Regions from separate parts of the Paenibacillus sp. FSL R10-2778 genome, predicted to be linked through region 3. Evidence: riboswitches for the same ligand, from Rfam matches in the RefSeq annotation. Region 3 holds a riboswitch; each other region holds the start of a gene.

Region 1 (5,651 bases), 490 kb from region 3:
TTTGTAAGGGAGGAAACGAATTGTTATTTACGGAAGAGGAACTGCGTGAGGAGATCACCAAGCTGGAGGGCTGGAAGCTGGATAATAATGTTATGGTGCGAAAATATATGTTCAGCCAATATATGAAGGGCATTGCGTTCGTTGATGAAGTAGCCACGATTTCAGAAGCCTTCGATCATCATCCACATATTACGATTGATTATAAAACAGTTACCCTGCGACTTGAATCTAATGAAGAAGATGGGATTACGGCTCTAGATCTTCGAGCGGCGCATGAATTTAATGAAGCCTTTGAAAAAAATCATTAGTTTAGCCAAAATCATAAAATAAACGCCCGTGCATAGATAGTCACCTATCTCATACACGGGCGTTTTTAGTTGCTTGATGGGTTACTTTTTCTCTGAGAGCCAGAGTGCGACGTTGGCGATCTCTTCAGGGGCTAGCTTCTCCTTAAAGGAAGGCATTTGACCACGTCCTTTGGTGACGATGCTGTAGATTTCCTCAGCGTCATGCTGGCCGCCTTCATTCTGAAGACTTGGTCCAACTCCACCTTGAAGCTGATCGCCGTGACAGGTGATACAGCTGGCTTTCACGGTTGCTTCTGCCTTTGCTGCGTCCAGTTGAACTACCGGCATCGTGGGCTTATTTTCTTCCGCTACCTCTTCTTTACCCGGAAGTGTAAACATGAGTACTACCGCAAAGGCACAGGCGGCAAAAAACAAACCGCTCATGATCCATTTCTGCATCCCAATTCGTCCCTTCTATGTAAGCTGCTCCCTACATTATAGCTTATGGTGAAGCGTTATCATAGGGTTTGTGACAAAAAAATGAACGAGAATACAATCATTCTTATGAAATTTCTGGTATTTAATATCATTTGTCATAGACCATGCAATAAAAAGGTTTGTCTCCTGTAGGTGTGCGGCGTTCATACGTATCTGTAATCGTAAATCCACATTTTTGATAAGTTCGAATGGCGCGTTGGTTCCAGGTCAGGACTTCGAGATCTATCTCACGATCAGGATAACGATTCAAGGCTGTCTGGACGATGGCATCCACGAATAGTTTGCCTAAACCATGGCCGCATAGATCGGGGCGCATCCCAACCCCTAAACGGACGACTCCTTCCATAGGGAACAACTGTGCGAATCCGCATAAAACCTCATGTTCATTTAATATGGAGATATATTGTTCCTCCCGGAGCTGCGGATCGCCAAACTCGATGCCAAGGGCCTGCATCTGCTCCCACGGCATCCAGCCATAAATATTATATGGAGGCGTATAGCTCCACTTACAAATAGCTTCTCCGTGAATTGCCTCCATAGGAACTACATGAAAAGTTACCGAGGGATTTATCATAAGGTCAACGATCTCCTTTCACGAGGACATTGCTATATTACTAATTATATACAAAATGGGGGAGGTTCGACTCAGAAAATTTATATGAGGGGAATGTTTTACAAATTATGAGAGGGGTAAATAAGTAATAAGACAAAAAAACAAGCTCTCCTCCAAGAATTACCTTGGAAAAGAGCCTATGTACGTTATTTATTGCACATCATCATTGTCTTCCGATTCAGCAGCAACCGATTTGTAAGCATCTGTGCTCATAATGCGCTTGGCACCAACGTAGCGTTTCACGTAGTAGCTATCACTCAGAGAGCTAATGGTAACACCGCGTGAGGTAGAAGCGTGTGCGAACTTACCTTCACCGACATAAATGCCGACATGGGAGACACCTTTGCCACTTGTATTGAAGAATACAAGATCTCCGGCTCTTATATCATCACGGGAGATTGCTGTGCCCATTTGATATTGGGAACCTGATTGGTGTGGAAGGTTAATGCCAATCTTATCAAACACATACATTGTAAATCCGGAGCAATCAAATCCGTTAGTGGATATACCGCCGGATACGTATTTAGTACCGATGGCCTTGTCAATCACTTTATCCATTTTGGAATCTGCGAAAGCGCTTCCTGCTCCGATGGTGAGGATGATGGAAAAGCTTAGTACTGCTGCTGCTAACTTCTTCTTCAAAAGTGTATACCCCTTCCAAATGCCTACGAGGTTAGCTTAAGGGTTCGGTTGAAGGTCCCCTATGACCCCTCTATATAATGGAGGTCAATTCACCCAAAGTTGGTTCCCCCGTTTTCCTAATAGTTAGGAAACTCGGCTCATACTGTTGATTAGGATTAGCTTGTAATCAATACATGACAAAACCTTTGTAAATAACAACTTAATGATTACAAAAATGTTACTAAAATCTCACTGCGCTAATTGTAACAAACAGAAAGCCGCTTGGCAATCGTTTTTAACATATTAATGCAGAAAAATTGGCATTTTTACGGTAGAAAGGCATATGTAAGCGTTAATAATGACCTAATTTTTAATATAATTGCAATTTTTATCAAATAAACGTGTTTCAATTGGGCTCTAATAGTGTAAAAATATATTATGGAAAAAAGAAAAACCCGAATTTGATTACGGGCATAATCAGATTCAGGTTCATATAGTTGTAATTATGAGGTTATAGTTGTGAGGAAGGTTTCAATCGAAGGCTACAGCTTGATAAGCTGAAGTACTCATTACTCTTTTAGCGCCAACATAACGATTGGCCCAGTAGGCCTGACTGAGTGAAGTGATGGTTACTCCACGCGAAGAGGACGATTGTGCGAATTTTCCGTTTCCAACATAAATGCCGACATGGGATACTCCATTGCCAAGTGTGTTAAAGAACACTAGATCACCAGAACGCAGATTGCTTTTGGATACAGCAGTTCCAACGCTATATTGAGCTTTTGATGTACGAGGTAAAGTAAGACCTACATTCTTGAATACATATTTTGTAAATCCAGAGCAATCAAATCCGGCAGTGCTTGTACCTCCGGTTTTATAGGCAACTCCAATAGTCTTTGAGATTACAGTGTCCATCTTAGAGTCGGCAAAGGCGCTTCCTCCACCAATAGATAATGCCATTACAAGTCCTAGCGCCGCAGCGACGCATTTTTTTCTTAAATTATGTCTTTTCAAAAGATGTACTCCTTCCAAGGCCTGCGAGGTTAGCTTAAGGGTTCGGTAGAAGATTCCCTATGATCCCTGTAAAGCGAGATCAATTCACCCAAAATATGGTTCCCCCACTTCCCGGTGCAAAGGAATTAGGCGTGTTAAGCACCAAGAGAATGACGTTTCGACAGTTACACTTACGATAAATACATTTAGTTATGTAGGAATCGTTTCAATTGATTACAAAATTGTTACTAATAGCACAGGACTTATTGTAACAGAGCTTTTATGATTTTGCAAATACTCTTCAGTTATCCGTAATGAGAAAAAGTCCCAGCTCCTGAATACAGGAATTGGGACCTTTTTATTATGTCAAATAAGGTTAATTTATTGTGGAAATGCTTTGCTACACCATAGATGATATTGTGCAGAGATTCCCCACATTTTTAAGAGCGTAGAAGGTAGTGGTGAGATTTGCCGTATTATAAGTGCCGGCAGGCCGGGACAGAACAGACCCGTCAGTCCGCACACTAGCAGTAAGAGCAAGCCTCCCGCACCAAGTACAATGGAAACACCTATAGCAGGAATCAGTGACCGCAAGCAGATGAACAGTGAGGAGAACATTCCTGTACCGCCGGTGTAACCAAACTGCATATATAGAAGAAACAGGCGCACGATAAAAATATATATAAGCCATGCCAATACGTATGGTACTAAATGAAGTAACAAAGTGTAGTTAAACAAAGAGGATAAGAACAGCCCGTACATTTTTGGAGCAAGCCAGTAAAGCGGCAGCAGGGTCAGAACCCATTCGATTAGGCTAAAGACTAAGACAGGTAGTCCATAGATCTTCATGCCGGGGAAAAAGAACAGTCCGCGCTCGCCCCTTCGCTCCTGGTGGAGCTCATGCAGCAATCCTGCCCTTATGAAAGGAGAAAGCAGAAGTCGCAAGACAACAAGTCCTAGAAGCATCCATAACCAAGTGCGTATCGCAGGGTCAGTATTCAAGCTGAACTGTCCCTCGATATAATACAACAGTCTGCCCATACCGCTGCCGCCGGCGTCTTTATCTGGATAGCGCAGTAGAATTGGAATAATAGCAGATCGGATGAAACCATACATAAAGTAGCCCCAGAGCAGTCGGTAGATGAAGAGCAGAATTAAAATATAAAATTGCTCCTTCATGCTTTGCCAGCCGCGGGTTATCGATGTTCTCACAATCATTCACCTCACCAGACAAGAGTTCCGAGCACGGTTTCAAGTAGTTTAGTTACACTTAACGTCCAGCGAGAGAGCGTCTTGTGCTCTATTTCCGCCAGCCTAAAGTTGTTTAAATGTTTGCTCTCCAATAAGATGGAATGCTCAGGGTCAATCTCAGCAGAGAGAAGAGGCTTATCGCTTAACAATTGAAACGTAGTCTCTGCTCCTTCACCGTTCCAGACCCGCTGCACCGAAGAGCTGTCGGCGAATGTGAATTTCACGGGAACATCAACGTAATGGCTCCCTTTATTTGAAATCTTCACTAATGATTCGTAGCTTTGAGCATCGCCGCTGTTATTTTTTTTAAAAGTAATCGTATCTACTGAGAAGTCAGGCGCCCCATCGCCATAAATGTAATCATCGAAATATGCCTGCCATGATTTTTTGGTTACCTTCTCAACCACTTTCTGAAAATCTGCCGTAGCGGGATGCTGGAAACGGAACTTACGAGCGTAGGAGGACATGATGTTGTTCATTGCTTTGGTACCTACCTGGCGTTCGATATCTTTAAGTACAAGCTTGCCGCGGATATAAACATTTCGGCTATAGGAATCCGCCCCTGCATATTTCCACGTTTCCAGATTTAACGGCTCAGGTATAGTTACCAGGCTGGCCTGTAAAGGCAAATTAGACTTGATACCGTATTCTTGTTCCATAAGTCTGTCTTCGGCATAGGAAGTAAAGCTTTCATCCAGCCAAGCCTCCTCGAATTCATTGCTGGCTACCATACCGTAGAAGTATTGATGGCCGATCTCATGAATGACGGTTCTTTCAAGTGAGGTATCTGGAGAAGAATCCGCGGCCCCAAAGGCTGTAATAAGGGTAGGATATTCCATTCCTCCCGCGCCGTTTCCCTCCTTAGGTGGGACGATAATAGACAGCGTAGAGTAGGGATAAGGGCCATACCATTTGCTGAAGTAGGTCAGGGCAGCCTTGGCAGCTTGAAGGTAACGCTCTTGTAAGTCTTTGTGCAGAGGGTCGAGATACACCTTAATTCGCACTCCAGGCACCTCCGGCGTAGAGAAAGCTTCCTCTGCTACTGTAAAATCAGGGGATGCAGCCCAAGCGAAATCGTGGACATCATCGGCGTAGAACTGATATATTTTCTGATCTTGTTTGAGCTTGGCATTTTTTACAGGAAATCCGGTCGCTGCCACCGTATAGTTGGAAGGAACGGAAATCGTTACATTAAAGATGCCAAAATCACTGTAAAACTCAGAAGTTCCGTGATACTGATGCAGGTCCCAGCCTTCTTCTTTAACTCCGCGCGTGCCCTTAGGCTCGTATACACTAAGCTTAGGAAACCATTGCCCAGCCATAACGAAGTTACCTGAAGCACCCATGCGAGCAAAGATTTTGGGCAGCTGGACTTCATACTGAAGCTT
Region 2 (5,651 bases), 560 kb from region 3:
CCTGATGGAAGTAAAGGATGATTTTGCTGCTACATACACGGGATCCAGAGCATGGATCAAAATTCGACCAGGTGAACTGGCAAAATTAGCTCCAGCTCCAAGTAATGCCTCGAAATGAGATTGACAAGCACCGGCAACAATAGTCAACGCATCAAAATTCCGCTCATACTCCCTAGCTACCCTAATAGCAGCTATAAAGTTTTGCGAATTTTTATAGCTATTCAGACTATACAGATCGTAAGTATGCTGTTGCTTCAGTACCCCATCATGACCAGTGATCACTACAATATCTGGGCGTACACGGGGCAACAGCCGGTATAACGTATCAGCCATTGCAGATTCATGAACATGATGCCCTTCAGCGGGAATCCGCAGCTGCTCGTATAAGCTAAGGCTCTTATTCAAATATGCCGGATCGCCATCCAGATGCAGTACTTTACCTGGCACTTCAAAATAAGGAGCTTCCTTGGACGGTGGAGCCCATGTCCCCTCTGTTAGGGTTCCCCCGCTCCGCTGACTTTGCTCCTGACGGTCCTTCCGCAGCTGTGTCAGTGATTCCTTCGCTTTGATCTGTGCTTGCTGTCCCCGTTCCGTTATTCGGGTAGGAGGCACTTGAACCAGGTCATCCAGAGGAGAATCCGCCAACAGGCGGAAATCTGTGCCTTTAATGACGGCTCTATCCTGCACAATATTATCTACACGAAATGTTAAATCACCGCCATAAGATTTGCGAACGACCAAGTCTCCTAAATTCATTACAACCACCACCTCTACCCCATCGTATGGGCAAAGGCCTCAGTTGGTTCATAACTCAACATATTTTTAAAATATAAGAATGTATAATGCTCCACCAGAATAACATCCTTATATTTCTACGAGAAACGGTTGTCGTCCTTAAGACAACAACCGTTTCCTATTGCTTATTCAATTCCAGCGGCTAGCAAAACACCGCTTAAGCGGGCGTATTCTTCAAGACTGAGTGTTTCTCCGCGACGGGTCGGTTCAATACCCGCTTCTGCGAGTAAAGCCTCCAGCTGCTCACGTCCTTGTTCAGGGAAGTAGCGAGCCTTCAGATTGTTAGCAATCGTCTTGCGGCGCTGTGTGAAAGAAGCGTGAACCACTTCAAAGAAATGCTTCTCACTCTCCACCTTTACCGGAGGATGCTCTCTAACCTTCAGACGAATAACAGCAGACTCCACATTAGGTTGAGGGATGAATACCGTACGTGGCACGATACAGACGAGCTCAGGCTCGCTGTAGTACTGCACGGCAATGCTAAGACTTCCGTATTCCTTTCCACCTGGAGATGCAGCCATACGCTCCGCAACCTCCTTCTGAATCATTACAACGATGTTATCAAGGGGAAGCTTCTCTTCGAGCAGCTTCATCAGAATCGGAGTAGTCACATAATAAGGCAGGTTAGCAACCACACTGACCTTGTTCACAGTGGTGAAATCTTCCTTGAACATTTCCTGCAAGTTCACATTGAGGACATCATCGTTACGAACCTTAACATGGGGATAGGGGGAAAGTACGTCTTTTAATATTGGAATCAGTCTACGGTCAATCTCTACGGCAGTTACAGCACCCGCTGTTAGTGCCAGACGCTCCGTCAGCGCTCCAATTCCCGGCCCGATCTCCAGCGCCCCAGAATCGCTATCTAGTCCAGCAGCGTCTACAATCTTGTCCAAAATATTTTGATCAATCAAAAAATTTTGTCCCAGGCTTTTCTTGAACTTGAATCCATAACGTTGAATAATCTCTTTGGTCCGTTTTGGAGTCGAAATTTCCTCTCTACCACTCATGAAGTAATGCCTCCCTGATCAATTTGGGCGAGAGCCCCGGCAAATTCCTCCCGCGTAATCCCAAACATCGCCAGCCGCTTGTACAGCTGTTTGCCGTTACAATATCCGATTCCAAGCAAATTACCAAGCGCCATACGTCTTTCAGCAGCCCGAGGGTGTACAAGCATTCCAGCGGCCATAAGATCATCAATACCAATCAAAGCAGGTGCTCCTTCAAAAGAGGTATGTACATTACGCAGCGCATGACGAATCGCCTCTGGCGATGCATTCTCTACACCGATATCCCCTTTTCGAGTTGCGTCCTTCTCTGGAATAAAAGCATGCTTGCAGCCCGGCACCTTCGCTGAAACGATTTTACGAATTCGCTCCCCAGCATGGTCCGGGTCCGTAAGAATAATAACCCCTCTACGTTCCATAGCAAGCGCGATCTTAGCAATTACAGTCCGGTTTACAGCAGAGCCGCCTGTCTCAATGGTATCCGCTTCTACAGCACGCTTAATGGCTACGGTATCGCTTTTGCCTTCAACGACGATTAATTCCTTAATCATATTTCTTGACTCCTTCCAAAAAAAGCAAAAAGAAGAGGATTCGCTCCTCTTCTTTTGGTTAAAGAATGTATAAGTGATGAGCGGTTGCTCTGCGATCAACGAAATGATCATCCAGCGTTCCTTAACGGTTATCATCACTATAGCTTATCAAAGGATTTTTTGCAAAAGCTTCAGTTCTAGTTAAGCTCAGGTTTCACAGGTCCAATCACATAAACGGTACGTGATTTACGGCCGAAATTACGAGCATGGCTCAGGGAATCATAATAGACATCCACTTTATTGCCTTTAATGGCACCGCCAGTATCCTCTGCACGGCGGAATCCAAGCCCATCGATATAAACCCACCAGCCAATAGGAATTACATTCGGATCTACTGCAATTGTACGACCTTCCGTTACGCGTGTTCCGGAGGCAGTTTTAGTACCTATCCCTGGCTCTTCTGACGAATAAGCTGTCATGGAGACGTTCTTAATCATCTTCTTGTACTCAAAGTCTACGCCAGCCTTGCTTGTGACGTTCTTAGTCTTAGCGCTAACTTTAGTCGTTTTGGAGGTAGTGCTTGATTTGGAAGTTGTTGTAGCTTTAGCAACTACAGTAGGCTTAGGAAGTGCTTTAGTACCAACGGCAATGATCTTATCTTTTGTTACCGTTTGTACTTCCTTGCCGATCATGCGCATAGAGGCCAGTTCTCCGTCTTGATAGATCTTTTCAATATGCTGAACCATGACGCCTGGTTTGCCTGCCTGTGCCACTCTAACTGTTCCCACAGTAAGGGAGGGATCTGCTGTCTTAATAACACGGAAAGGTAAGTTAGTTGTTCGCTGTACCGTTTGCTTGTTGATACGAACGATCTTAATCTCCATGTCAGCAGAGATGGTGGTGTCTAACGAAGGAAAAATCTTATCATAGCCTTCTAGGTTGATACCCAGTTTGTCAATCGCTTGACCGATAGTGTCTTCGGTCGTATATAACGTTTTTGTTGCTCCGTCCGCAGTAAGGCTAAATTTCTGCGCACGATTGATAACGACACGGTCACCGTCTTTTATTTCATCACTCAGACCTAAAGATAATTCATCATGCGGCTGCAGCGAAATTTGCTCTTTCTCCAACACATCACCAAGAAGTGCTTCTCGCGTTTCAAGTGTCTGTGTTTGCCCGTCTATTACTAAAACTAATTGTTTATTACTTTGACCGTGTACGTACAGCAGAATTAACAGCGCGATTGCGATTGAAATCACACCTGCAAGTAAAAGTACGCGAGTATTTACTTGCTCCCACCGTAATGCGAAAGACCTGCTGGATGACTGCGAATCATGGGATACCTCTGGTTGGAATAAGCCCATTCTCTCCATCCTCCTTACATAGCCTCGTCGTCAATTTGTATATCATGAGGACTGAATTTCTTTGACGAAACTATTTGAGATTGTCACAGGATACGCACGTATTAACTTAGCGTCTCCTGCTCATGGATCGCCTGCTCGGCACAGCTACTCCCACACCTGTTATATAACAGTATGCGGGCAACATTCAGTTTATTCAAAAATAAAGAAGCCTAAAAAGAGTTCTCTTGAGGACTCTTTCGTGGCTTCTCCGATGTCAGAATACGCGGGAATGTTTGTGCACGAGGTTGCCTCTCTTACTTGCGCTTACGGGGTTAGCTGTCGGGTTCGGACGAAAGAGAGACGCCCTATTTCAGGTCACCCGCTCACGGCGGTTGCCCTTAAATTCACCCCAAAGACCACGTGAAGAAATCAAATATTGTTCTGCGGCAATTCCTAGTCGTATTCAAGATACAGGCATGCGGCAGTTCAATATTGGTTCCCCCGTTCTCCATACGGAGACTCAGCGAGACGATCCATGAATCAATGGCTGTCACAATAACAACAGCTCACATCACTGAAAAGATGATATCCTGTTTTGATGCATGTTGTAAAGGACGATTCAACCACGTTTACGCAAATATATGGTTAAAATATTGTAATAATCAGCCGTTTTTATATTAAAAAAGTTTAATATATCGGCCATTCTCTATTTTTCACCCGTTTTACTCCTGTTTTCAGACAATCCCAAATCGTTCCAGTGCGTTCGCATACGTAATTTTAGCCAATTCTTCCCATGTTAACCCTTTAATTTCAGCCGCAGCCTCTGCTACTAACTTCACATGAGCACTCTCATTTCGCTTGCCTCGGAAGGGGTGTGGAGTCAAATATGGAGCGTCTGTTTCGATCAATAATCTGTCCAATGGCGTCTGTGCAAGCACCTCTTTAGGCACTCTGGCATTTTTGAACGTGATCGGTCCTCCAAATGACAAATGAAATCCTAGATCTAGACACATTTTTGCGGTTTCCCAGCTGCCTGAGAAAGAATGCATTACGCCACCAATTTCATTTGCTTTTTCCTCCCGTAAAATCCGTACGACATCTTCATGGGCATCACGGTCATGTATACAGATTGGCATTTTTAGTTCACGGGCTAGTCCAATTTGTTTGCGGAAGACCTCCTGCTGCACATCCTTGGGAGAGGTATCCCAATAATAATCCAACCCAATCTCTCCGATGGCCACCACTTTCTCATGGCTGCAAAGAGAGGCGATCCAATCGAGGTCCCCCTCTTTCATATCAATCGCATCCTGTGGATGCCAGCCCACCGCTGCATAAATATAATCATAAGATTCAGCCAGCTTCATCGTTGAAGGGATCGTTTCCCGATTAAATCCAATATTGATCATCTTGCTAACTCCGGCCTCTACTGCACGAGCTATAACTTCCTCGCGATCCTCGTCGAATTGAGGCGCATCTAAATGTGTATGTGTGTCGAACAGATACATTTTAAAGCTCACTCCTTGTTGTTTTTATCAATAGTTCCATAAATATTTGTATTATTTTGCAAAAATCTCTGCTACAGAAGAGGGCAACCGTGTAAGGGCTTTTTTCAGCTTATCCTGTGGGAAATATAGGTGATATCTGCCACGATGAATCCCGCTTATTGAGCGTACAATATCCGATACCTCTGAAATTTCCCGCAATTGCTCATTGCGGTCAAGCAGTAAAATTTGATTATTGTCGAAGGCTGCTCCTGGACGGAACACATCATAAGGCAAATCTGTCGGATAATCAATCTCTAAGTCATATTCTGGGTTAAGTCCCGCTCCCGCAAAACTGCTGCGGATTTCCGTAATCATATCTGTATCCAAATTCTCGATCTCTACATATTTATACAGTTTACGATGAATAAAACGGGTACACAAGTCGCTTAATAACTCATCTTCTTCAAGGGTCCATTGCATAAAGGCAGTCTG
Region 3 (5,651 bases):
CATAATGCGACTGTATTGGCTGATTTTGATCTCGATTTAGGCCAGCTCAATATTAACTTGCTGCTCTATGGATTTGTCTTGTACGTATTAGGTTACTTCCTCTATGCCTTGATGTATGCGGCTGTAGGTTCGATTGTCAGCCGTACGGAGGATCTCGGTCAGGCGGTAATGCCAATCATGATGTTAGGCTTCGTAGCGTTCTATGTTCCACTGTTCAGTATCTCCAATGCAGATACTCTAGTGGTTAAGATAGCGAGTTATGTGCCCTTCACCTCACCATTGACGATGCTGCTCCGAATTGGTGTCGGCGAGGTGGCGATCTGGCAAGTCATTGTATCGCTGCTGATCCTGCTTGTGACTACCTTCATCTTCGGATGGCTGGCAGCCAAGATCTATCGTACCGGCGTACTGATGTACGGCAAACGCCCAAGTATTAAAGAAATTAGAAAAGCAATGAAAGCTTACAAGATCTAAGATGACCTCATATAACTTTTAAGGAGTGCTAATGATGTCTACAAGCGAACAATATACCATTATGCTTTTAATGAGTTCGGTATCGCTGGCTACGGTTAGTAGAATGCTTCCGGATGGCTCCACTTTTATGGATTTTGTTCAAGGTCTATTGACTGGTGTTGCTATAGTGGGGATGTTGGCGGGATTGTGGATGTACGGTAAGGCGCGTAAGAGTAAAGCGTAATAGTAAGCACTGAGTTTTCGGGGGTATCCTAACAGCCGTTTATGGTTGCTGGGATATCCCCGTTTTTGAGTTGGCAATCTCTTTGTATACGAGCTGATATAGCTAACGGACCCAGCAGCACTTAAATGCAGCAATCATCGAGATTTGGCAAGATATCGGACACTATAGTCGCTATTGGCATGAAAAAGGGTGAATCAGTAGCTCTTTTAACCAAATAGTTGCACTGGAGTCCGATACTATGCTCAAAAGGCGATAAACGTGCAAATAACGTCATCTTGGTCCGTAAGCCTTGGTGGAAGATGATTAGGGCTTGCTTTAAGACGATCCGAGACGTTCACTGCTCGGGATTTCTACTGGAGTCCGAACGCCGGCTATATTTGTGGAAAAGCTTCAATTAAAGGCTCCTGAGTCCGTTAGATGCTTCATGCGCTTAAAGATTGTCTGAATTCTTGTCAGTGACTAAATTATAGAAAGATTTGCGCTCGTTAGTATATCCGTTTGGGTGGTCATCTGCTCCCGTAGAGCTCTAAGCTGTGTTTTCAGTGCGGGAACACTTTTTTGCAGAATAATGCTTATTTGAGAAAGAGGCAGCTTTAGGCCGTACCACATGACCTTCACAAGCTGTTCCTCCCAAGGTAATGCCTTAGCCGATAGAAGGGAGCGCCGGGCAAAAGAATCAGCACACTGGTGAATACAAGTGCGGTAAGCGTGGATAGAGAATAACTGAGGATCAAAATCATCCTGACGATATATTTTATGAAGCTCTGTGAAGGTGCGGATAGTAATCTTGTCTGCCTCATTAGATTGTTCTAACAACATGGAACTAAGTACGTAGACTTCATTAGTATACTTTTGAACACACTCTGCAAATTTAGTACTGTAGGTGGACTCGGGAGGTAAGGGGTCAGGCATGGTGAACACGATCCTTTCAGATTGAGAGATTTGCTTGAATCTATAATATAGAAAAGTAAGAGATGGATTTATTGATAAGATCGGCGGTGTCTGGTTCCGGGCAACTGTGTTTCTGCTGGGAGGCAGTGGATAAAGCTTTTGAAGGCTTGTAGTAGAGCCGTTCACTTCTGGAATTGCTCCCCCCTGCTGCAACACTGTACAGACGCCCTTGCTGAATATGCCCTGCCAAGGATTTACCCTGGAGCTTGGCCTTTAAATCCTGCAAAGCACCCTGAACTAGCTCAAGCTTAACCTGCTCCCAATCTGAACCTTCGCGGCGGACCTTATCCAGCGCTTCTTCAAGACGGCAATGACAGATGGCCCGTAAAAAAGAACTCCATTTAATGAGATCGAAATTTTTGGTGTTGGCAGAGATCAGACAAGCCCCCCAACTGCAGCCTCCCTTACAGGTGAGCTTCAGAATACCATAACGGCAGCCTTCAGCCCCTTCCATTCCATAGTGAATAGGCTCGGGTTCATCCAATACAAATACTTCAATGCGGGATAGTCTGCGCTGGTCCATAGTAGGGTTCCTCCTTAGATTTCCAAAAGCTTTAAGTCTACATGATGAGTGACACTAGCCCTTTCTACACAAGCGAGCATTTCCATTTTATTCTCACAGACTGCGGTATGCTCTAGCCATAGTCGGAACTTCTCTTTTCGTATAACAGATAGATGTAAGGGAAAGGTGCTGCGGGATCTCAAGACATACCAACCGGCGCTTACATCTTTCCAAGGCTCCTTGAAGGCTGTAAACCACGGGAGCTTTTGGTGCGATGACCAATCCTGCTGCTGCTGTTGTTCTCGAATTTTTTTATATATCTCATATACAATCTTAGAGTCTAAACAGTCTTTACAAGAAGAAGGTGTGCTGAACTGGCGAAGGGCTTGGATCTGGTTCTGGCCAAATGCATAGCCTACAATGTACCTGTGATTATGTTCTTCGAACCACAAGGCCCCGAAACAAACGTAATTTAGACTTATCGGCTCAAGCAGCCCTTGATGTATCCCTAAATAATAGTGCTTCAAAACATTCACCCCATCCAGCGTGCTATCACCTAATAAGCTCAGGTAACGCAAAAACCGCAGCAAGAGGAGGACCTCTGCTGCGGTTTTGGATTACAGGCAGATATACCTGGGCCAAAGCGTGGCGGATCAAGGGTCTCTCTCTTTACGCTTACGAGGTTAGCTGTCGGATTCGGACGGTGAGAGTCGCCCTACCTATTGAGACTTATGCAGTCTCCTTTGGATTCACCCCAAGTAGGCCAGGTGGCCTGATGGTTCCCCCGTTCCCTGCGAATGCAGGAACTCAGCGTTGATTGTTTTTCATGAATTAGATTCAACCCGAATCATACTCTTTTCAAGATTTTCTGTAAAAAACGGAAAATGTTCTTTTAGAGCAATTTTAACCATATCCTGCCGACTACGACTGAAAAACGAGGTAAATAGGTATTTATGGCGTGTTATCGCGCCTCTTTCTCGCTCAGCCTCAGCTTCTTGCGTTTCTACCTATAATGGGAATTTGCAGTATTTTCGCTCTAAAAAGGTGAATAAAATCACATGGGTTATAGATAGCGATTAAACGCTCCAAACTCGAGTAAACAAGAGATATAGAGAGATTAGATATCAAGTAAGCGCTATCTAATGGGAAAATAGTTTTTAATTTGCATTATTTTGGCATCATTCAGGTTTTACAAGTCTTCGTGCATAAGAGTATGATTACTCCTGTTTCAACGACAATCGAATATTTGATCCGCTTAATTTCCGGTAAGGAAAGCGGGGGAACCAACAATCGGCAGCCGATGTGAGAGTCGGAAGCAGATTATGGGGTGAATCCTGTAGAGGGTGTGAGTGAGCTCGCATCTATACAGGTAGGGCGACTCTCACCGCCCGAATCCGACAGCTAACCTCGTAAGCGTATGGAGAGAGGATGAGTGCAATGTGACCGCTAGCGAGCCACAGAGGAGATCCTTTGTGGCTTTTTGCTGTGCTCTTAGAAGCAAAGCATTTATGGAGGCCTCCCCTAAGAGGTCGCTAAATTCATCATTAGCGGTATTTGTAAGGCAGCGTCTAATGACGTGACACAACCGAGCTTTAGGTTGTGCCCGAAAATGACGATAGGTCAACATCCTTTCGGAGATTTTCGTTGCCTCCTTGTTGTAAATGAGCAGGAGGAGAAAAAAAGATGACGGATCAGAATGAATATGTGCTTGTATGTGCGCCTACAAAGGCGGGAGAACATTTCATTAAACTTCTGAAGTTCAGGGGTATTAAGATGGCGGGATTAACCAACAATGTGGCTGAGAAAGCTTTACTTGAGGAGCTCGGGATTGAGCAGGTTATTCTAGTGGATACCCGCCATCAGAGCACTTGGTTTCGCCCATCGTTCCCGGTAGGCAGGGTATATCTGTTTGAGAGCAGCTTTCCGCTTTGCTGCCGCTATATTCAGATGTGCCGTACCTGGACGACACAGCCGATTTTTGTGATTACAAGTTCAATAAATCCTAGATTGGTCTATAAAAGACTTGGTGCGAGCTATGTAATCTATTCCCATAGTGGTGATGCTGATTTTCTAATCGATAGATCACCTCATCAAGGATAATGGAAGGAGTGCGGAAGATATGATGGATCTGTATATGGTGGCTTCGTTAGCTGTAATTTACGGGTTATTTTATGGCTTTATGCGCTGGTGCGCAGGTGTAGTTGAGGATACGGGGAGGGATAAGCTGTGATTCTAGTAATCGCTGTTACCCTACTGTTGTTTTTATATCTGGTTTACGCGTTGATTCATCCTGAGAAATTTTAAGGAGGGGCATTCATGGGCATTTTGCAAATAGTCGTCGTAATTGTAATTCTCATCTTGCTGGTCAAGCCGATGGGAACGTATTTATATCATGTATTTTCTAACGAACCGAATCGTACGGATCGCTGGTTTGCAGGCACAGAGAAAGGTATTTATAAGCTGATCGGCCTGAAAAAACGGGACGGAATGTCCTGGAAGAAGTATGCACTCAGCTTTGTTTTAACTAATATCGTACTGGTTGCTTTCAGTTATATTTTTCTGAGATTACAGCGGGGATTGCCGCTGAACCCGAATGGAATTGCCGATATGGAACAGACGCTTTCATTCAATACGGTGATCAGCTTTATGACCAATACGAACCTGCAGCATTATAGCGGGGAGACGGGACTATCGTATTTTTCACAAATGGCAGTCATCACGATGATGATGTTCACGTCTGCAGCGAGCGGATTTTCTGTTGCGGTTGCTTTTGTCAGAGGGATTACAGGACAGAAATCAGTCGGGAACTTTTTCGAGGACTTCGTAAAAGCACATATTCGTGTATTCATTCCATTAGCTCTGCTAGTTTCATTGGTGCTGGTAGGATTGCATGTGCCACAAACGCTCAAGCCATCGCTTGAGGTCACTACACTCGAAGGGCAGACACAACAAATCGCTATCGGTCCAGTCGCTTCTTTGGAATCAATTAAACACTTAGGTACGAATGGTGGCGGCTTCTTCGGAGCCAATTCAGCGCATCCTTTCGAGAACCCTAATCCACTTACGAACGTGCTGGAGATTCTCTCTATGTGGATGCTGCCAGCCTCTCTGCCATATATGTACGGATTGTTCGCTAAGAACAAACGTCAGGGCTGGGTGATTTTCACAGCAATGATGACCTTGTTCGTACTACTGCTGGGATTGAATTATTATGCGGAAACCAAAGGCAATCCAGCTATCAATGCGCTGGGGATCGAGTCTTCGCAAGGTAGCATGGAAGGTAAAGAGGTACGTTTTGGTATCCCGCAATCTTCGTTGTTCACTTCGGTAACAACGGCAGCTACGACAGGTAGTGTTAACAATATGCATGATACGCTGACACCGCTGGGTGGCATTACCCCTCTGGCCCTAATGATGCTCAACAATGTCTTCGGGGGAAAAGGTGTCGGACTAATCAATATGCTGATGTATGCCATCATGGGTGTCTTCTTATGTGGACTA
Region 4 (5,651 bases), 3.1 Mb from region 3:
ACCAGAAGGCTATGTCCTGAGATAAGTTGAAAAGAATAGCTACTCCCTGACTAATAGCAACCAATAAAGCACTAACTGCCGAACCTGCTAATGTCAATCGCAAGGGGGTCAGGCCATTAAAAGAAAGCGAACCGATTCCGAATACGATAAAAGAGGCCACAGCGGCACCGATAAAGCAATACAACATTAGTGAAGTGAATGAGAGTGAGGGTGCAAAAGCAAATACTATGGCCAGCGCTACCCCTGCTCCTGCATTCAAGCCTAACAGCCCTGAATCCGCAAGCGGGTTTCTTGTCATCCCCTGCATGATAGCCCCTGCTACTGCGAAGCAAGCACCGACTAAGGCGCCAGCAATAGCACGTGGAAATCGCAGTTCTCTAATCACCTGATGTTTTTGTAAATCTGGATTGAAATGAAATATAGCTTCCCATACCGTAGCTAACTTGATATCTGCCGCACCCACTGAGACCGAAAGTGCCAATCCGAAGGCAATGGCAGCAAGTCCAAAAATAAGAATACCAATGGCAGCTGCCGGTCGGGTATGTAGAGCTTTTTTGGGTTCATTTTTAATACGATTTGCGAAATCTGAGGGTGAAACCATGAGTCGTCTCCTTATTCAATAGTTACAATGGTTTATATGATAACAACAATCATTCTCATTATCGCAAAAATATTTATGTTGTACAATTGCAGGAACGATTTTTCCGTACTATGGGATTGGTTTATAAAAAAATGGTGCAGATCTTTGTATCCCGAGATACTTGATCTGCACGCCCTTCCCCACCGAAATGATCAGTCTCATTCATGGTGAATTACGACTTTTATTTCACAAGACTTTTTAGCACATCGTCAATGATTTTGCTGCCAGCGTTCGCCCCACTGTAAAGCCAACTGCTTGTTGAGCTCATTTCATGCACATTTCCAGCTTTTACAGCTGGGATGCCCTTCCAGATTGCACTATCTAGGATCTCCGAACCCTCAGTCTTATCACTATTTACAAGGAAAATATGATCTGCGGTCAGCTCAGAAAGCTTCTCTAGTGAGATCGGATTCCAAGTTGCTCTTGTTCCTACTGGGATCTCTGTTACTAAGTTAGGCAGCGTTACGCCAAGGTCTGTATATAATACAGCTCCACTGCTGCGGGTTTCGTCTACAATATAGAAGTTTTTTTGCACCAACCATAAAATAGCCGCGGACTCTTGTCCAATAGCTCCTGCAAGCTGTTCTTTCGCAGCCGCTGCTTTAACATCATAATCTTTAATGGCTTTTTCTGCTTCAGGGGTTTTGTTCAAAATCTCACCCATCTTGAGCAACGATTTGCGCCAATCTTGATTTAGTTCATCCCCAATTACATAAGTGGGTGCAATCTTATTCAACTGATCGTAAATCCCGTTCTGAACAGAAGACTCCGATGGGATGATAATAAGATCCGGAGCAAAGCTGGTTACAGCCTCTAACGGAAGGTCGTAACTAATTGTAGGAACATCCTTCAATTCAGTGGCCAGATAATCCTGAACGCCATTTGTAACTGACCATTGAGCTACTGGAGTTACACCCAGAGTTACCAAAGAGTCTTCTAAATATGAACCCAGAACGCGTTGTGGATTAGCCGGAATCGTTACTTTATGACCCATTGCATCTGTTAACGTCTTAGGTGCAGCAGGTGCCTCTGTAGATTCTGCTGTAGGCGCTGTTGTAGGCGCTGTTCCTGCATTTGATGAGCTTTCAGCATTATTATTACCACAAGCGGAAAGTATTAGCGTCATCACTATTAGTCCGCTCATCGTCACTTTCATGCTTCCTGATCTTTTTCTGTTAAGCCAAAACATTAAAAACCCTCCTATATGTAACTGCTTTGATATTCAAAGGTGACCTTTACCTCTGCTTCACTTTTAAATGATATTGATTCTCATTCTCTGTGTCAACATATAAATTTCAAATTCTGTGGATTTGCAACAATTTCCTTCATATAAAATACAAAAGAGGTTATATTCCGAACGTTCCGGATATAACCTCATCTTTAATCTTCTACTTATTTATTTAAATGATACGGGACAGTCGCTACTACAACGTCTTTTTGATTCATTAGATACGAGCGGATTAAAAAGCTGGTCTGATTATGAAGCACGGCTTGCCACCAATGTTTGGTAATAAACTGTGGAATCAGAATCGTGATGTGATCCGTCGCAGCGGTCTTCCACTCTACCGTATCGATAAACTTCACTAACGGACGAATGATACTACGATATCTGGAACGAAGTACAATCAGGCGTACACCTGGATTCCATTCCTCCCACCGTTGCTCCATCTTATGAATGTCTTCTTCATCAAAGCCTACATACACAGCAACAACATTATCTGTTAGAGACTTCGCATAGCTGATGGAATGTAATACAGCACGTGTAACCCCTGCAACAGGAACAACTACAGTACTTCCTTTAATTACAGGTTTATCCGTAGCCGGACATATACGCAGTTGATCCGCAGTGTTCAAATAATGCTTATGAATACGGTGGAACACGAACATTACAGCAGGTAAGAAAATGAATGCCATCCATACGCTCGAGAATTTAGTAATGATAAATATAAGCGTAATCGTCAATGTAGTCAGCATACCGATGGTATTTACTACAAATCTTTTCACCCATCCAGCGGGTCTTGTTTTGATCCAATGCACCATCATCCCCAGTTGGGATAAGGTAAAAGGAATGAACACGCCAACCGCATATAGTGGAATCAAACCTTCCGTATTCCCATGGAATGCAGTCACAAGTATGATAGACATAACTCCTAGAAAAATAATGCCGTTTGAGAAACCCAGGCGGTCACCACGGACCATAAATGCATGTGGCAGATATTTATCTTTTGCAAACATAAAGGCGAGCAGCGGAAACGCTGAATATGCTGTATTAGCTGCCAAGAACAAAATCACTGCTGTAATCCCTTGAATGAAAAAGTACAATCCGCCACGGCCAAAGGTCGATTCAGCGATCTGAGAGACAACCGTAGCCTTTTCATCTGGCACAATACCATACCAATACGCCAGCACAGTGATTCCGGTAAACATAAAGCCAAGGATAAGTCCCATGATCATTAGCGTCTTGGCTGCATTCTTCTCAGCCGGTGCTTTAAAGTTTGGGATCGCATTAGATACGGCCTCAACCCCCGTTAGGGCTGAACAACCAGAGCTAAACGCTTTTAATAGTAGAAACAAACTTACATTAGATACGGCGCTGCCTATTTCAGGAACATTCGCATGCGCGCCACCCATTGCATATTTAACGATACCGGAGATAATCAGAACAACAATCGAAACCACAAACAAATACACTGGAATTGCGATAAATGAAGCCGATTCAGTCACTCCGCGAAGATTAATGATTGTTAATAAAACGATAACAGATACAGCGATGAGAACAGTATGATTATGAAGACTTGGAAAAGCCGATGTGATCGCATCCGTCCCTGCCGAGGCACTAACCGCTACGGTAAGAATGTAATCCACCAATAATGAACCCCCAGCGAGCAGCCCTGTCGGAATACCAAGATTACTCTTGGCTACGATATAAGCTCCGCCTCCTTGCGGATAAGCAAAAATCGTCTGCCGATAGGATAAAATCAGGATGGCCAGCAGGCCCAATACGGCTAATGCAATTGGCAGGGAATACCAGATGGCAGTAAACCCGGCAGCCACTAGTACAATCAGAATTTGTTCCGTTCCGTAGGCTACAGACGAGAGCGCATCAGAAGACAGAACAGCCAGTGCTTTAACCTTGGATAACTTTTCATGATCGAGTTCATTCGACTTCATCGGACGTCCGATCAATAGTCGTTTTACCTTGCTTACCATGGTGGATACAGTTCCTTTCTTTGGGAGCTGAAACGGAATTTCCGTGCGCTGTTTTCATCGGTGGATTTCATAAATGCAGACACAAAAATAAGCATACGGAAATGATCCGCATGCTTATGCATGGTCATTTTCCCACCTTGCTTACGAGGTTAGCTGGCGGATTCGGGCTGTGGTTATAGCCCTACGGTAGAGATCTGTTCGACCCGGTTCCGATTCACCCCATTGGCATGAATGCCAAGTTTGGTTCCCCCGTTTTTCCTAAGAAAATTCAGCGCATATTCAACTTCTCACAAGGTCTAATATTAGTCTACAAAGTGCCTACAGTAAAGCGTTGAAAAAAATGAAAAAAGAATGAAAAAACATCCAATAAGCTCAAATATAGCGTCTTATTGGATGCTCTCTTTCATTATCTTCAATTATCCCTCTAGCCCGTGATTTTAATACCTTTTCAGCTTTTTTGTAACTTCCAAAGTAAAAACTAAAATCCTAAGCTCTCCTCAGCATCTACTTCAATCACTTCTTCTTCCCTACGTCCATACCAAAGAAGGAGACTTATTAGAGCAAACGCTATTAAAGCTAACAAAGGAATCGTTATAAATCCGAAGTAGTTCAAGTAATCTTTATTACAAGGAACACCAACTGTACAAGGTAGAACTTTACTTAACGCTGGAATCTTCTGTTCCGCATAATGATAGATTGAGATACTGCCACCAATCAAACTTAATGGAAGCACATAAGGAATGATGCGCTTATCTCCACGGAAAGTGGCAATTCCCAACAAAAATAACTGCGGATACATAAAAATCCGCTGAAACCAGCAAAGCTTACAAGGTTCATACTTCAAGACTTCACTTAAATACAAGCTACCAGCTACAGCAACCAAAGAGACGAACCAGGCCAGATAGAGGCAGTTACGCTTGCAAAAAGATAGGAATTTTGTCACTTTGCCTCCACTGCTTTTGCGGCGGTGTTAATTTCAGATGTAATCGCTTCAATATCGAAAGGTTCAGCCGTTTTCACTCCATTAATGTAGAGCGAAGGCGTAGTTGTCACGCCTGCGTCAGTTGCCAACTGAATGTCTTTCTTCAGCTCATCTGCATAAGTTTTCTCTTGGATGTCTTTACGCAACAGATCGTAATCGATCGCTAATTTATCTTTTTCAGCAAGGCTTACCAAGAAATCCTCAGTGGCCCATTCCACACTCTCATCCCCTTGCTGCGCATACACAGCATCATAGAACTTCCAGAATTCATCCTTATTCTGATGGTATACAGACAATGCAGCTAGTGAAGCTGTCTCAGAGTCAGGACCAACGAAAGCCATATTTACAAAGTAAAGAGCTGCTTTTCCCTCGTTGACAAAATCTTGAACAATTTTCGGTTTCATGGAGCCAGCAAATTGGGAACAAGCTGGACATTTGAAATCACCAAATTCAACAAGCTTAACAGGTGCATCCTCATTACCAATCCTAGGTAGCTCACTGTAATTGAATTCTACCGGTTCTCCTGTAGAGACATTCTTTGCTGCATCTTTCGAAGCTAACATAAACAATCCAACAAAAATGATAACTACTACAGCTATTGAACTAATAACTAAAATTCTCGTTTTCTGCTTCTGTTGCTCCTGTTCTACCCGTCGTTTCTCTTGTTTGCTCAACTGGGGAACATTTGGACTTTTTTTAGGTTTACTCAAGGAGAATTCCTTTCTGTCCTCTAGGGACTAATGTAGTTTTTATCATATACATTTAAAATTATATAATTATTAATCTCTTTTTGGCAAACAGTATGGTCAAAAAAAACAG

Evidence for each region. Region 3 has a riboswitch for cyclic di-AMP ahead of NST40_RS02685 (hypothetical protein). Riboswitches for the same ligand answer to the same signal wherever they lie in the genome.
Region 1: another riboswitch for cyclic di-AMP. It lies ahead of NST40_RS00545 (C40 family peptidase); the one in region 3 lies ahead of NST40_RS02685 (hypothetical protein).
Region 2: another riboswitch for cyclic di-AMP. It lies ahead of NST40_RS00190 (3D domain-containing protein); the one in region 3 lies ahead of NST40_RS02685 (hypothetical protein).
Region 4: another riboswitch for cyclic di-AMP. It lies ahead of NST40_RS16380 (APC family permease); the one in region 3 lies ahead of NST40_RS02685 (hypothetical protein).

The regions. Positions count from the first base shown of each region.
Region 1 covers NZ_CP151956.1:111,581-117,231, forward strand. The annotation lists gene NST40_RS00525 (4a-hydroxytetrahydrobiopterin dehydratase) at 21-308, shown strand; gene NST40_RS00530 (cytochrome c) at 390-746, opposite strand; gene NST40_RS00535 (GNAT family N-acetyltransferase) at 874-1,359, opposite strand; gene NST40_RS00540 (C40 family peptidase) at 1,549-2,040, opposite strand; cyclic di-AMP (ydaO/yuaA leader) riboswitch at 2,046-2,188, opposite strand; gene NST40_RS00545 (C40 family peptidase) at 2,551-2,979, opposite strand; cyclic di-AMP (ydaO/yuaA leader) riboswitch at 3,037-3,175, opposite strand; gene NST40_RS00550 (hypothetical protein) at 3,394-4,224, opposite strand; gene NST40_RS00555 (M1 family metallopeptidase) at 4,236-5,651, opposite strand, start outside.
Region 2 covers NZ_CP151956.1:40,606-46,256, reverse strand. The annotation lists gene yabG (sporulation peptidase YabG) at 1-756, opposite strand, end outside; gene rsmA (16S rRNA (adenine(1518)-N(6)/adenine(1519)-N(6))-dimethyltransferase RsmA) at 921-1,805, opposite strand; gene rnmV (ribonuclease M5) at 1,802-2,353, opposite strand; gene NST40_RS00190 (3D domain-containing protein) at 2,530-3,696, opposite strand; cyclic di-AMP (ydaO/yuaA leader) riboswitch at 3,982-4,211, opposite strand; gene NST40_RS00185 (TatD family hydrolase) at 4,410-5,180, opposite strand; gene NST40_RS00180 (HD domain-containing protein) at 5,232-5,651, opposite strand, start outside.
Region 3 covers NZ_CP151956.1:600,969-606,619, forward strand. The annotation lists gene NST40_RS02665 (ABC transporter permease) at 1-474, shown strand, start outside; gene NST40_RS02670 (hypothetical protein) at 506-697, shown strand; gene NST40_RS02675 (hypothetical protein) at 1,157-1,609, opposite strand; gene NST40_RS02680 (hypothetical protein) at 1,650-2,171, opposite strand; gene NST40_RS02685 (hypothetical protein) at 2,186-2,740, opposite strand; cyclic di-AMP (ydaO/yuaA leader) riboswitch at 2,809-2,973, opposite strand; cyclic di-AMP (ydaO/yuaA leader) riboswitch at 3,393-3,582, shown strand; gene NST40_RS02690 (hypothetical protein) at 3,834-4,250, shown strand; gene kdpA (potassium-transporting ATPase subunit KdpA) at 4,467-5,651, shown strand, end outside.
Region 4 covers NZ_CP151956.1:3,706,995-3,712,645, forward strand. The annotation lists gene NST40_RS16370 (iron ABC transporter permease) at 1-601, opposite strand, end outside; gene NST40_RS16375 (iron-hydroxamate ABC transporter substrate-binding protein) at 822-1,829, opposite strand; gene NST40_RS16380 (APC family permease) at 2,033-3,850, opposite strand; cyclic di-AMP (ydaO/yuaA leader) riboswitch at 3,975-4,134, opposite strand; gene NST40_RS16385 (disulfide oxidoreductase) at 4,329-4,793, opposite strand; gene NST40_RS16390 (DsbA family protein) at 4,790-5,542, opposite strand.